Regions from separate parts of the Streptomyces sp. NPDC096048 genome, predicted to be linked through region 2. Evidence: riboswitches for the same ligand, from Rfam matches in the RefSeq annotation. Region 2 holds a riboswitch; the other holds the start of a gene.
What was found. A riboswitch is a leader RNA that binds a small molecule or an ion and turns the genes downstream of it on or off. The one in region 2 is predicted to bind cyclic di-AMP.
Positions count from the first base shown of each region.

Region 1: linked by a shared signal. The riboswitch ahead of ACIQ6R_RS17560 (transglycosylase family protein) and the one ahead of ACIQ6R_RS20060 (M23 family metallopeptidase) in region 2 are both predicted to bind cyclic di-AMP.

Region 1 covers NZ_JBIWGG010000006.1:88,531-93,487, forward strand. Annotated here, with positions in the region: gene ACIQ6R_RS17550 (septum formation initiator family protein) at 1-230, opposite strand, end outside; gene eno (phosphopyruvate hydratase) at 444-1,733, opposite strand; gene ACIQ6R_RS17560 (transglycosylase family protein) at 1,993-2,733, opposite strand; cyclic di-AMP (ydaO/yuaA leader) riboswitch at 2,737-2,903, opposite strand; gene ACIQ6R_RS17565 (transglycosylase family protein) at 3,086-4,111, opposite strand; gene ACIQ6R_RS17570 (cytochrome P450) at 4,255-4,957, opposite strand, start outside.
Region 2 covers NZ_JBIWGG010000007.1:15,930-20,886, reverse strand. Annotated here, with positions in the region: gene ACIQ6R_RS20065 (PP2C family protein-serine/threonine phosphatase) at 1-875, shown strand, start outside; cyclic di-AMP (ydaO/yuaA leader) riboswitch at 1,119-1,275, shown strand; gene ACIQ6R_RS20060 (M23 family metallopeptidase) at 1,287-2,321, shown strand; gene ACIQ6R_RS20055 (aldo/keto reductase) at 2,459-3,403, shown strand; gene ACIQ6R_RS20050 (PrsW family intramembrane metalloprotease) at 3,515-4,903, opposite strand; gene trmB (tRNA (guanosine(46)-N7)-methyltransferase TrmB) at 4,914-4,957, opposite strand, start outside.

The sequences.
Region 1 (4,957 bases), on a different contig from region 2:
CGCTGGAGATCGGCGATCTCGGCGCGCTGGGCGACGTACTGCCGTATCGGATAGGCGAGCGCCACGACGAGCGAGCAGAGCACCATCGCGAGCAGCGCGGCCCGGCCGGTCAGCCGGGAGCGGCGGGCCTGGCGCTTGGTCTGCGAGCGGTAGACCCGGGCCGCGGTCTGCTCCCCGATGATCCGGATCCTGGTCGCGGTGGAGAAACGGTCCCGGTCCTTCACCGCCATGTCTGTCCCCGCCTTCAGTCCACACGTGCGTACGTCCCCGCACACGGTACGGGACCGAGTACGGGGACGTACGTACGACGCTGCCTACCGGCGGGTGGCGCTCAGCCCTTGCCGCGCCTACTGGCTCGCGGAGCGCTGTGCCTACTGGTTCGCAGAGCGCTGTGCCTACTGGTTCGCAGTGCGCTGTGCCTACTGGTTCGCAGAGCGCTGTGCCTACTGGTTCGCAGAGCGAAACCGCGGGAACGCGCTGCGGCCGGCGTACACCGCGGCGTCGTCGAGGATCTCCTCGATGCGCAGCAGCTGGTTGTACTTGGCGACGCGCTCGGAGCGGGCCGGGGCGCCGGTCTTGATCTGGCCGCAGTTGGTGGCGACGGCCAGGTCGGCGATGGTGACGTCCTCGGTCTCGCCGGAGCGGTGGGACATCATGCACTTGAAGCCGTTGCGCTGGGCCAGCTCCACGGCGTCCAGGGTCTCGGTCAGCGAACCGATCTGGTTGACCTTGACGAGCAGGGCGTTGGCCGAGTTCTCCTCGATGCCGCGGGCCAGGCGCTCCGGGTTGGTGACGAAGAGGTCGTCGCCGACGAGCTGCACCTTGTCACCGAGCTTGGCGGTGATGGTGTTCCAGCCGTCCCAGTCGTCCTCGAACAGCGGGTCCTCGATGGAGACCAGCGGGTACGCCTCGACCAGCTCGGCGTAGTACTCGGTCATCTCGGCGGCAGTGCGGTTCTTGCCCTCGAAGGCGTAGGAGCCGTCCTTGTAGAACTCGGACGCGGCCACGTCGAGCGCGAGGGCGATCTGCTCGCCGGGGGTGTAGCCGGCCTCCTTGATCGCCTCGAGGATGAGGTCGAGGGCCTCGCGGTTGGAGCCGAGGTTCGGGGCGAAGCCGCCCTCGTCGCCGAGACCGGTGGCCAGGCCCTTGCTCTTCAGGACCTTCTTCAGGGTGTGGTAGACCTCGGCGCCCCAGCGCAGGGCCTCGGAGAAGGACTCCGCGCCGATCGGGGCGATCATGAACTCCTGGATGTCCACGTTCGAGTCGGCGTGCGACCCGCCGTTCAGGATGTTCATCATCGGCACCGGCAGCAGGTGCGCGTTCGGACCGCCCAGGTAGCGGAAGAGCGGCAGGTCGCTGGCCTCGGAGGCGGCGTGGGCGACGGCGAGCGAGACGCCGAGGATGGCGTTGGCGCCCAGCGAGCCCTTGTTGTCGGTGGCGTCCAGGTCGAACATGGCCTGGTCGATCAGGCGCTGCTCGGTGGCGTCGTAGCCGACGAGCTCCGGGCCGATCTGCTCGATGACGGCGAGGACGGCCTTCTCCACGCCCTTGCCCAGGTAACGGTTGGCATCGCCGTCACGGAGTTCGATGGCCTCGAAGGCACCGGTGGAGGCGCCGGACGGGACGGCGGCACGACCCGTGCTGCCGTCGTCGAGGCCGACCTCGACCTCGACCGTGGGGTTGCCTCGGGAGTCCAGGATTTCCCGGGCTACGACGACGTCGATGGACGGCACGAGCATCTCCTTCTTCAATGTGACGCTTCGGTGTGACGCGCGGGTCCCGCGGGACCGCAGCGGCTCTGCGGGACCGAGCCTAACCGGCTCCGGGCGATCGGCCAGCCGATCGCCCACCCGCTGGACAGAACCGAGAGTAAATTGTTTCCGAACGGAACAAAGACGTTTCCGGAAACCCGTTCGGGATGCGGGCGTAAAAATCCCGCCCCGGTGCGTACGGGGGAACACGCACCGGGGCGGGAGTCGCGGGAGCCGCCGCTTACTTCAGGTGCAGCTGCTGGCCCGGGTAGATCAGGTCGGCGTCGTCGACGATGTCGTCGTTCAGCTTGAACACCTTCGCCCAGCCGCCCTTGACGTCGTGCTCCTCGGCGATCGAGCTGAGGGTGTCGCCCTTGACGACCTTGTACTCGCCGTCGCCCTTCTCGACCTTCTTGCCGGTCGGGGTGGTGACGGTCTTCTTCTCGGCCTTCGGCTCGGCGGCCGGGCGCTCGTCGGAGCGGGAGGCCTTCTGCTCGGAGGAGCGGTCGGCGGTGGAGCCGCTGCTCTCGCTCTGCGAGCTCTCGGAGCTGCCGGAGCTCTGCGAGGAGCCGCTGTCCTGGCTCTCGCCGGAGCCGCCACCGGTGTACGCGGCGCTCGACAGGCCGGTGCCGCAGACCGGCCAGGCACCCTTGCCCTGACCCGCGAGCACCTTCTCGGCGATCTCGATCTGCTGCGCCTTGCTGGCCTGGTCGGCGGTGGCGGCGTACTGCGTGCCGCCGTAGCCGGCCCAGGTGGAGGCGGAGAACTGCAGACCGCCGTAGTAACCGTTGCCGGTGTTGATGGACCAGTTGCCGCCGGACTCGCACTGGGCGACGGCGTCCCACTCGGACGCGGTGGCGGCGGAGGCGTTGCCGGCCGCCATCAGCGGGGCGGCGACGGCGGCACCGGTGACGCCGGCGACGGCGATGACACGGGTGGCCTTGGACGGGCGGCGGTGCTTGCCCTTGCCGGAAAACAGCATGGTTGATCCCCTCACCGACGCCTGCGAGGTGAGCTGTCGGGTTCGGGCCGGTTGAGTTGCCCGGCCGGGTTCCTCGCGGAACTCGGCTCCACCCCTAGCCGCTCCGGCTCAACTGCCCGGTGCGGCACTTACCTTGGGTCCCCCGCTCCTGCCTTCGGCGCTTGCGCGACGACTGTTCCCGGACGGCCGCTGGCAGGATTCGGCGTTGCGGCAGCCGGGGCCCGCGATGGCGAGCGGTCACGACCGTAGACACGCACTCCGCGGATTTTCAAAGACGATCACGGCTTCTGAGACCTATCTCTCACGTGATCCAAAACGGACATACAGTCTCGAACCGTGACGCGAACTGCCCCTACTTTTCGCCCGATTCGCCCGTGACCGTGAGCGTCTGACCGGGCAGAATGTGGTCCGGGTCGATGCCGACGACCTCCTTGTTGCCGGCGTACAGCGAGCGCCACCCGCCGTCGACCTCAAGGGAGTCGGCGATGCCCCAGAGACTGTCGCCGGAACGGACGGTGTACGAGCCGTCCACGACCTCTCGCGACTCGCCCTCACCGCGGGAGGCGTGCCGCCCCGACGACTCGGCCGCGCGGCCGCCCGCCACACCCTCGTCGGCACTGTCGCCACGATGCCGGCCCGCGCCGGAGTCCTCGGGGTCGGTGAGCACCGAATTCCCGCCGCCCTGCCCTGCCTTGTCCGTTTCGTCGACCTCCGGAGAGGCCGTGGGTGAAGCGTCGGCGCCCTGAGAGCCGACACTCTCCGTGGACTGGGTGTCGGGGGACGTGTCGGACTTGGTCGAATCGTCCCCACTGTCCGACATGGAGTCAGACGTGGGAGCCGAAGAGGGCGAAGACGGCGAAGACGGCGAAGGGGACGAAGAGGGTGCGCCGGAGGTGGGCTCCGGCGACTCGGTCGTGCCGGACGACTCGGTCGTGCCCGACACCTCCGGCTCCGCCGACGCGCCGTCACCCGTCGAACCCGTTCCGTTGTCCGTGGACGCCGAGTCGTTGCCCATGCCCGCGAGCAGGGCGCAGGTCGGCCAGGCGGCGATGCCCTGGTCCGCGCGCAGCTTCTCGGCGATTCTTATCTGCTGGGAGCGACTGGCCTGATCGGCGCTCGGCGCGTACTCCAGACCGCCGTACCGCACCCAGGCGTCCTGGGAGAGCTGCAGGCCGCCGTAGTACCCGTTGCCGCTGTTCTGGCTCCAGGCACCGCCGGTCTCGCACTCGGCGACGCGGTCCCAGTTCGCCCCGTCCGCCGCGTGGGCGCCGGTGGCGCCGAGAAGCGGGATCGCGATGGCGGAGCCGGTCACTCCGGCTGCGACGACCAGGGCGGGAGCCTGGCGGGGGCGGCGGTGACGACCGTTCCCGGAGAGCATGCGACGACCTTTCACGAGACAACGGGGAACGCGCGGCGGACGATGCTCGGCGCCACGCTGGTTCGTGAACGTATAGGCAGATGATCGCTTGTCACAAGTTCATGCCGCGCAGATCACGTGAAGATCACAGAGCTGAGCGCGTGTCACTTTTGCGTCGGCGACGAACCGTTGTCGGACGACCGCGTGACCGATGACTCGGCCGACGACGGGGCCGGGGTGAACGACACGGGCAGGGTGCGCAGGCCGCGCATGATGAGCCCGCCGCGCCAGCGCAGTTCGGCCGGGTCCGCGGCGAGGCGCAGATCCGGGAGGCGGGTCAGGAGCGTGGCGAGCGCGGTCTGTCCCTCCAGCCGGGCGAGCGGGGCGCCCAGGCAGTAGTGGATACCGTGGCCGTACCCGAGGTGCTGGCTGTCCCGGCGGGAGAGGTCCAGGGTGTCCGGGTCAGTGAACCGCTCCGGGTCCCGGTCGGCGGCGGCGAGGACGACGAGGACGGGGTCGCCGGCCGCGATGTCCTGCCCGCCGATGGTGAGCGGCCGAGTGGCGAAGCGCCAGGTGGCCAGCTCCACCGGACCGTCGTAGCGCAGGAGTTCCTCCACTCCGGTTTCCAGCAGGGAGCGCTCGCCGGCGGCGAGGGACGTTTGCAGACGGGACCGCTGCTCGGGGTGGGTGAGCAGGGCGTACGTGCCGTTGCCGATGAGATTGACCGTGGTCTCGAAACCCGCGAAGAGCAGGATGAAGGCCATCGCCGCCGCCTCGTTCTCGGTGAGGTGCTCACCGTGGTCGGAGGCGCGGATGAGCGCGGAGATGAGGTCCTCACCGGGGCCGGGCTCGGGCGGCAGCGCCGCG
Region 2 (4,957 bases):
TCGGGCTGCAGCTGAGCAAGGGAGTCATCCACTACGTCGACTCCCTCACCGAGCTGATCACCATCGCGACGGTCGCCGTCCTCGCCGTCCTCGTGAACGGCTTCGTCCGCCGCACGGGCGAGCGCCTCGTCTCCGTCCGTGAGATCGCCGAGGCCGCCCAGCGCGCCGTGCTGCCCGAGCCCGCCGAGCGGATCGGCGGTTTCGAGATCGCCGCCTGTTACGAGGCCGCGCAGGCCGACGCCTTCATCGGCGGCGATCTGTACGCGGTGCAGGACAGTGCGCGCGGCATCCGGCTCATCGTCGGGGACGTGCGCGGCAAGGGCATGGGCGCGGTGGCCGCCGTCGCCGTCGTGATCGGCGCCTTCCGGGAGGCCGCCGAGCAGGAGGCGACGCTGGAGGCGGTGGCACAGCGACTGGAGCGTGCGCTGGCCCGCGAAGGAACCCGGCGGGACGGACTGGACGCCTTCGAGGGGTTCACCACCGCCGTACTCGCCGAACTCCCGCACGGCGACGGGATCGTACGCATCGTCAACCGCGGCCATCCGCCGCCCCTGCTGCTGTACGCCGACGGCACCCTGCGCCCGCTGCCCGCCCGGGAGTCGGCGCTGCCGCTCGGCATGGGTGAGCTGGGCGTGTGGCCCGACCGCGCGGAGGAGGCCGACTTCCCCGCCGGGGCCACGCTGCTGCTGTACACCGACGGGCTGTCGGAAGCGCGGGACGGGCGGGGCGAGTTCTACGAGCCGCACGCGCGGCTGGCCGGCCGCGTGTTCCGGCATCCGGCGGAGCTGCTCGGCACCCTCGCCGAGGACGTGCGCAGGCACTCCGGGGGTGGTATGGCCGACGACATGGCACTGCTCGCCGTACGGCGACCTTGATCGACATCACCGGACGTGACGGTCCGACCGCCCTGCGCATAACAACTGATGCACCATCAGAAACTTGTGCCGTGAAGGGGAATACCGAAGCGCGGTCAACTCGCCCGGTTTTCACCGATCGTGAGGCCTACGTCCGGGCCGGATCCGTTAATGATCAAGAGGAACGGCTTGGAATCCGAGCCCCGCGTCTATTAACGTTCGATAACGCAGCGCGGTCGTCCCAGCCGTCACAGAAGGCGGCTCCGTGCGCACGCGCCGAATCCCGCAAGGGAACCGGGGAACCACCACATTGGGGTGAATCGCTCGTACGACGCCGTGGAGACACGGCGGATATACGCGCGTAGGAGACCTTCCTGCTCCGAACCCGTCAGCTAACCCGGTAGGCGAAAGGAAGGAAAGGAGTACGCCCACGTGGCGTCCAACCGGCCTGCCCCCGAGGCCCCGTTCGTGCCCAGCGGGCACGACACCGACACCTTCGGCTACGACGTCCACCGCGCCGAAGAGGGCCCCTGGGAGGAGTGGAACCCCACCGCGGAGTCCATCCGCCCCGTACGCGGCCGGCACCGCGTCGCCAAGCAGCGCGGCGGGCTCGCCCGCAGCTCCACCGTCCTCGGCGTCGGTGTCATAGCCGCCGTCGGCGCGGGCGGCATGGCCAGTGCGCAGACCGGCAAGCCGCCGGTGTCGATCTCCATGCCGGACCTGCCGAACGTCGGCTCGCTCATCTCCGACGAGGAGAAGCCGGAGCCGGAGGGCTCCGCCACCCCGCTCAGCAGCATCGGCACGGTCGCCGCCGACACCTCCTCGGAGAGCGCCGCCGACGCCGGTGAGACGCTGCGGGCCCGGATCATGGCGCAGGCCGAGCAGCAGCAGACCCAGGTCGAGACCAAGGCCGCCGCCGAGGCCGCAGCCGCCGCCGAGAAGAAGGCCGCGGAAGCCGCCGCCAAGGCGGAGAAGGAGGCCGAGGCCAAAGCCGCCGCCGCCAAGAAGAAGGCGGAGGAGGAGGCCGCGAAGAAGGCCGAGGCCGAGCGGCTCGCGAAGCTGGCCAAGCAGTACACACTGCCGACCTCCTCGTACACGATCTCCTCCAGCTTCGGCCAGGCCGGCGCCTACTGGTCCTCCGGCTACCACACCGGTCTCGACTTCGCCGCTCCCACGGGCACGCTGCTCAAGGCGGTGCACAGCGGCACCATCACGTCGGCCGGGTACGAGGGGTCGTACGGCTACAAGACCGTGCTCACCCTCGACGACGGCACCGAGATCTGGTACGCCCACCAGTCCTCCATCAGCGTCAGCGTCGGCCAGAAGGTCACCACCGGTGACGTCATCGGCCGCGTCGGCGCCACCGGCAACGTCACCGGCGCGCACCTCCACATGGAGGTCCACACCAGCGGAGGCGGCGGTATCGACCCGATGGCGTGGCTGCAGAGCAAGGGCCTGACTCCCTGACCCACGCCGTTTCCGGCCCCACCGCCCCTGGTTCCGGCGGTCCTGACGGCGACCCCCCGACGCCAGGGCTGCCGGTTTGCGGGAACTTTGCCCCGCTTCCGGAATCGCCAGATCCGGTACGTTCGTTGACGCAGGACATGACTTCTCTGCGCAAGCTCGGCTCCTCCGACCTGGAGGTCTTCCCCCTCGCCCTCGGCGGGAACGTCTTCGGCTGGACCGCCGACCAGGACACCTCCTTCGCCGTCCTCGACGCGTACACCGCCGCGGGCGGCAACTTCCTCGACACCGCCGACTCCTACTCCGCGTGGGTCGACGGCAACAGCGGCGGCGAGTCCGAGACCGTCATCGGCAAGTGGCTCGCCTCCCGCGGCAACCGCGGTGACGTCGTCCTCGCCACCAAGGTCAGCCAGCACCCCGAGTACCCGGGACTGTCCGCCGCGAACATCAAGGCCGCCGCCGACGCCTCGCTGCGCCGCCTGGGCACCGACCACATCGACCTCTACTACACCCACTTCGACAAGCCCGAGGTGCCGGTGGAGGAGATCATCGGCGCGCTCGACGAACTGGTGAGGGCGGGCAAGGTCCGGCACATCGCCGCCTCCAACATCTCCGCCGAGCGGCTCGCGGAGTCCCTGGCCTTCTCCGACCGTGAGGGCCTCGCCCGGTACGTGGCCCTCCAGCCCCACTACAACCTGGTCTCGCGCGACACCTACGAGGGCGAGTCGCGCGACCTCGCCGAGCGGGCGGGTCTGGCCGCCGTGCCGTACTACGCCCTCGCGTCCGGCTTCCTCACGGGCAAGTACCGGCCCGGTGCCGCCGTCGACAGTCCGCGGGCGGGCGGTGCGGCGAAGCACCTGGAGACCGAGCGCGGCCGGCGGGTCCTCGCGGCCCTGGACGAGATCGCGGAGGCCCACGACGCTCCCGTCGCCACGGTCGCCCTGGCCTGGCTGGCCGCGCAGCCGACGGTGGCCGCGCCGATCGCGTCCGCGCGCACGGTGGAGCAGTTGCCGGCGCTGCTGGGGGTGGCGGAGCTGAGCCTGACGGAGAGCGAGGCCGGGAGGCTTACGGAGGCGTCGGCCTGAGTCCCGGTCTCCGGAACGGGCGGTGCGGCCGTCACTGGCCTTATCGCTGTTCCTGCCTTTACCGCGTCACCGCCTTCACCGCGTTCACCGCCTTCACCGCCTTCACCGCCGTTACGGCCGGTAGGGGCTGGGCGGAGAGTACGGGACGTAGGCGGCTTGCGCCGTGTGCGGGCTGTACGCGGCCGGTGCGGCGTACGGCGTCGGGGCCGCCGCCGGGTGGGCGGGCCCGTACGCCGTCCCGTACGCCGCTCCGTACGGATGCGCCCAGGGGCGTGCGGCCACCGGCACGGGCGGCGCCGTGGCCCGGGCCGCGTAGTCCAGTGCCGGGCGCGCCACGTCGCGCCGGTGCCACAGGGCGTTCAGCAGCTCCCGCTCCCGTACGGCGAAGTCGGCGCCCGCCCTGCCCCGGCGCCCGCGCTGTCGCAGGAACGCCAGCGAGGTCGCGTACGCCTCGTACTGCGCCACCGCCCGCGCCGCCTCCTTCCCGGCATGCCGCAAGGCGTGCCGACGGGCGATGCGGCGGGCCCGCATCGAGCCGAGCGCGTACGGCTCCGTCGGCGCCAGCCACCCGGCCACGACGTACACGGGGAGTTCGGCGCGTACGGTGCCCAGTTCGCGCTGCCGGGTCCAGATCACCAGCCAGGTCAGCAGGCCGAAGGACGGCACCATGAAGGCCGCGTAGACGGCGAAAAAGCCGTACTCGCCGAATGCCGCCGAGCCGTTCCACAGCGCGTGCACGCCCATCGCCAGCAGCAGTCCGGACAGGGGGAGCAGGGCGCGGCGCAGGCGGTGGCGGCCCGCGGAGAGCGCGGCGAGGCCGAAACCGATGCCGGTGAGCACGGTGAAGAGCGGGTGGGCGAACGGCGACATCACGATGCGGACGAAGAAGGTCGCCGCGGTGACGGAGGTGATGCCGCTGCCACCGGTGAGCTGGTCGGTGCCGAAGGCGTTGCCCAGGTAGAGGATGTTCTCGGTGAAGGCGAAGCCGGTGGCGGTGACGCCCGCTATGACGACGCCGTCGACGATGCCGGTGAAGTCCCGCCTGCGGAAGAGGAAGACCAGGAGGACGGCGGCGGCCTTGGCGGACTCCTCCACCACCGGGGCTATGACCGTGGCGCCCAGGGTGTCCGCGCCGGCCGGGTCGGCGGTGGCCGTCGCTATCCATCTCGTCGCGAAGCTGTTGGCGACGATCGCTATCAGCGCCGCCGCGCAGGCTCCCCAGGCGAAGCAGAACAGCAGGTTCCGCCACGGCCCGGGCTCCACCCGGTCCAGCCAGCGGAACGCGGCCATGAGCAACGGCACGGGCAGCACCGCGAGGCCGAGCCCCACCAGGAACCCCCGCGTGCCGGTCTGCTCGCGCACCAGGGCCAGGATCACCAGGCCGGAGAGCGCGAGGAGGGTGATCAGTGCGCCGTAACGCACCCAGGTGCGCTGCCACCAGTGCGGCTGCGTATGCGCATGCGTGTGGGGACGCGTCGGATACGGGGGACAGGTGGCCACGGCATGGACCCTAACCGGTGGGGGGCTGCTCCTTGTGCTGATCGCGGTGCTGAT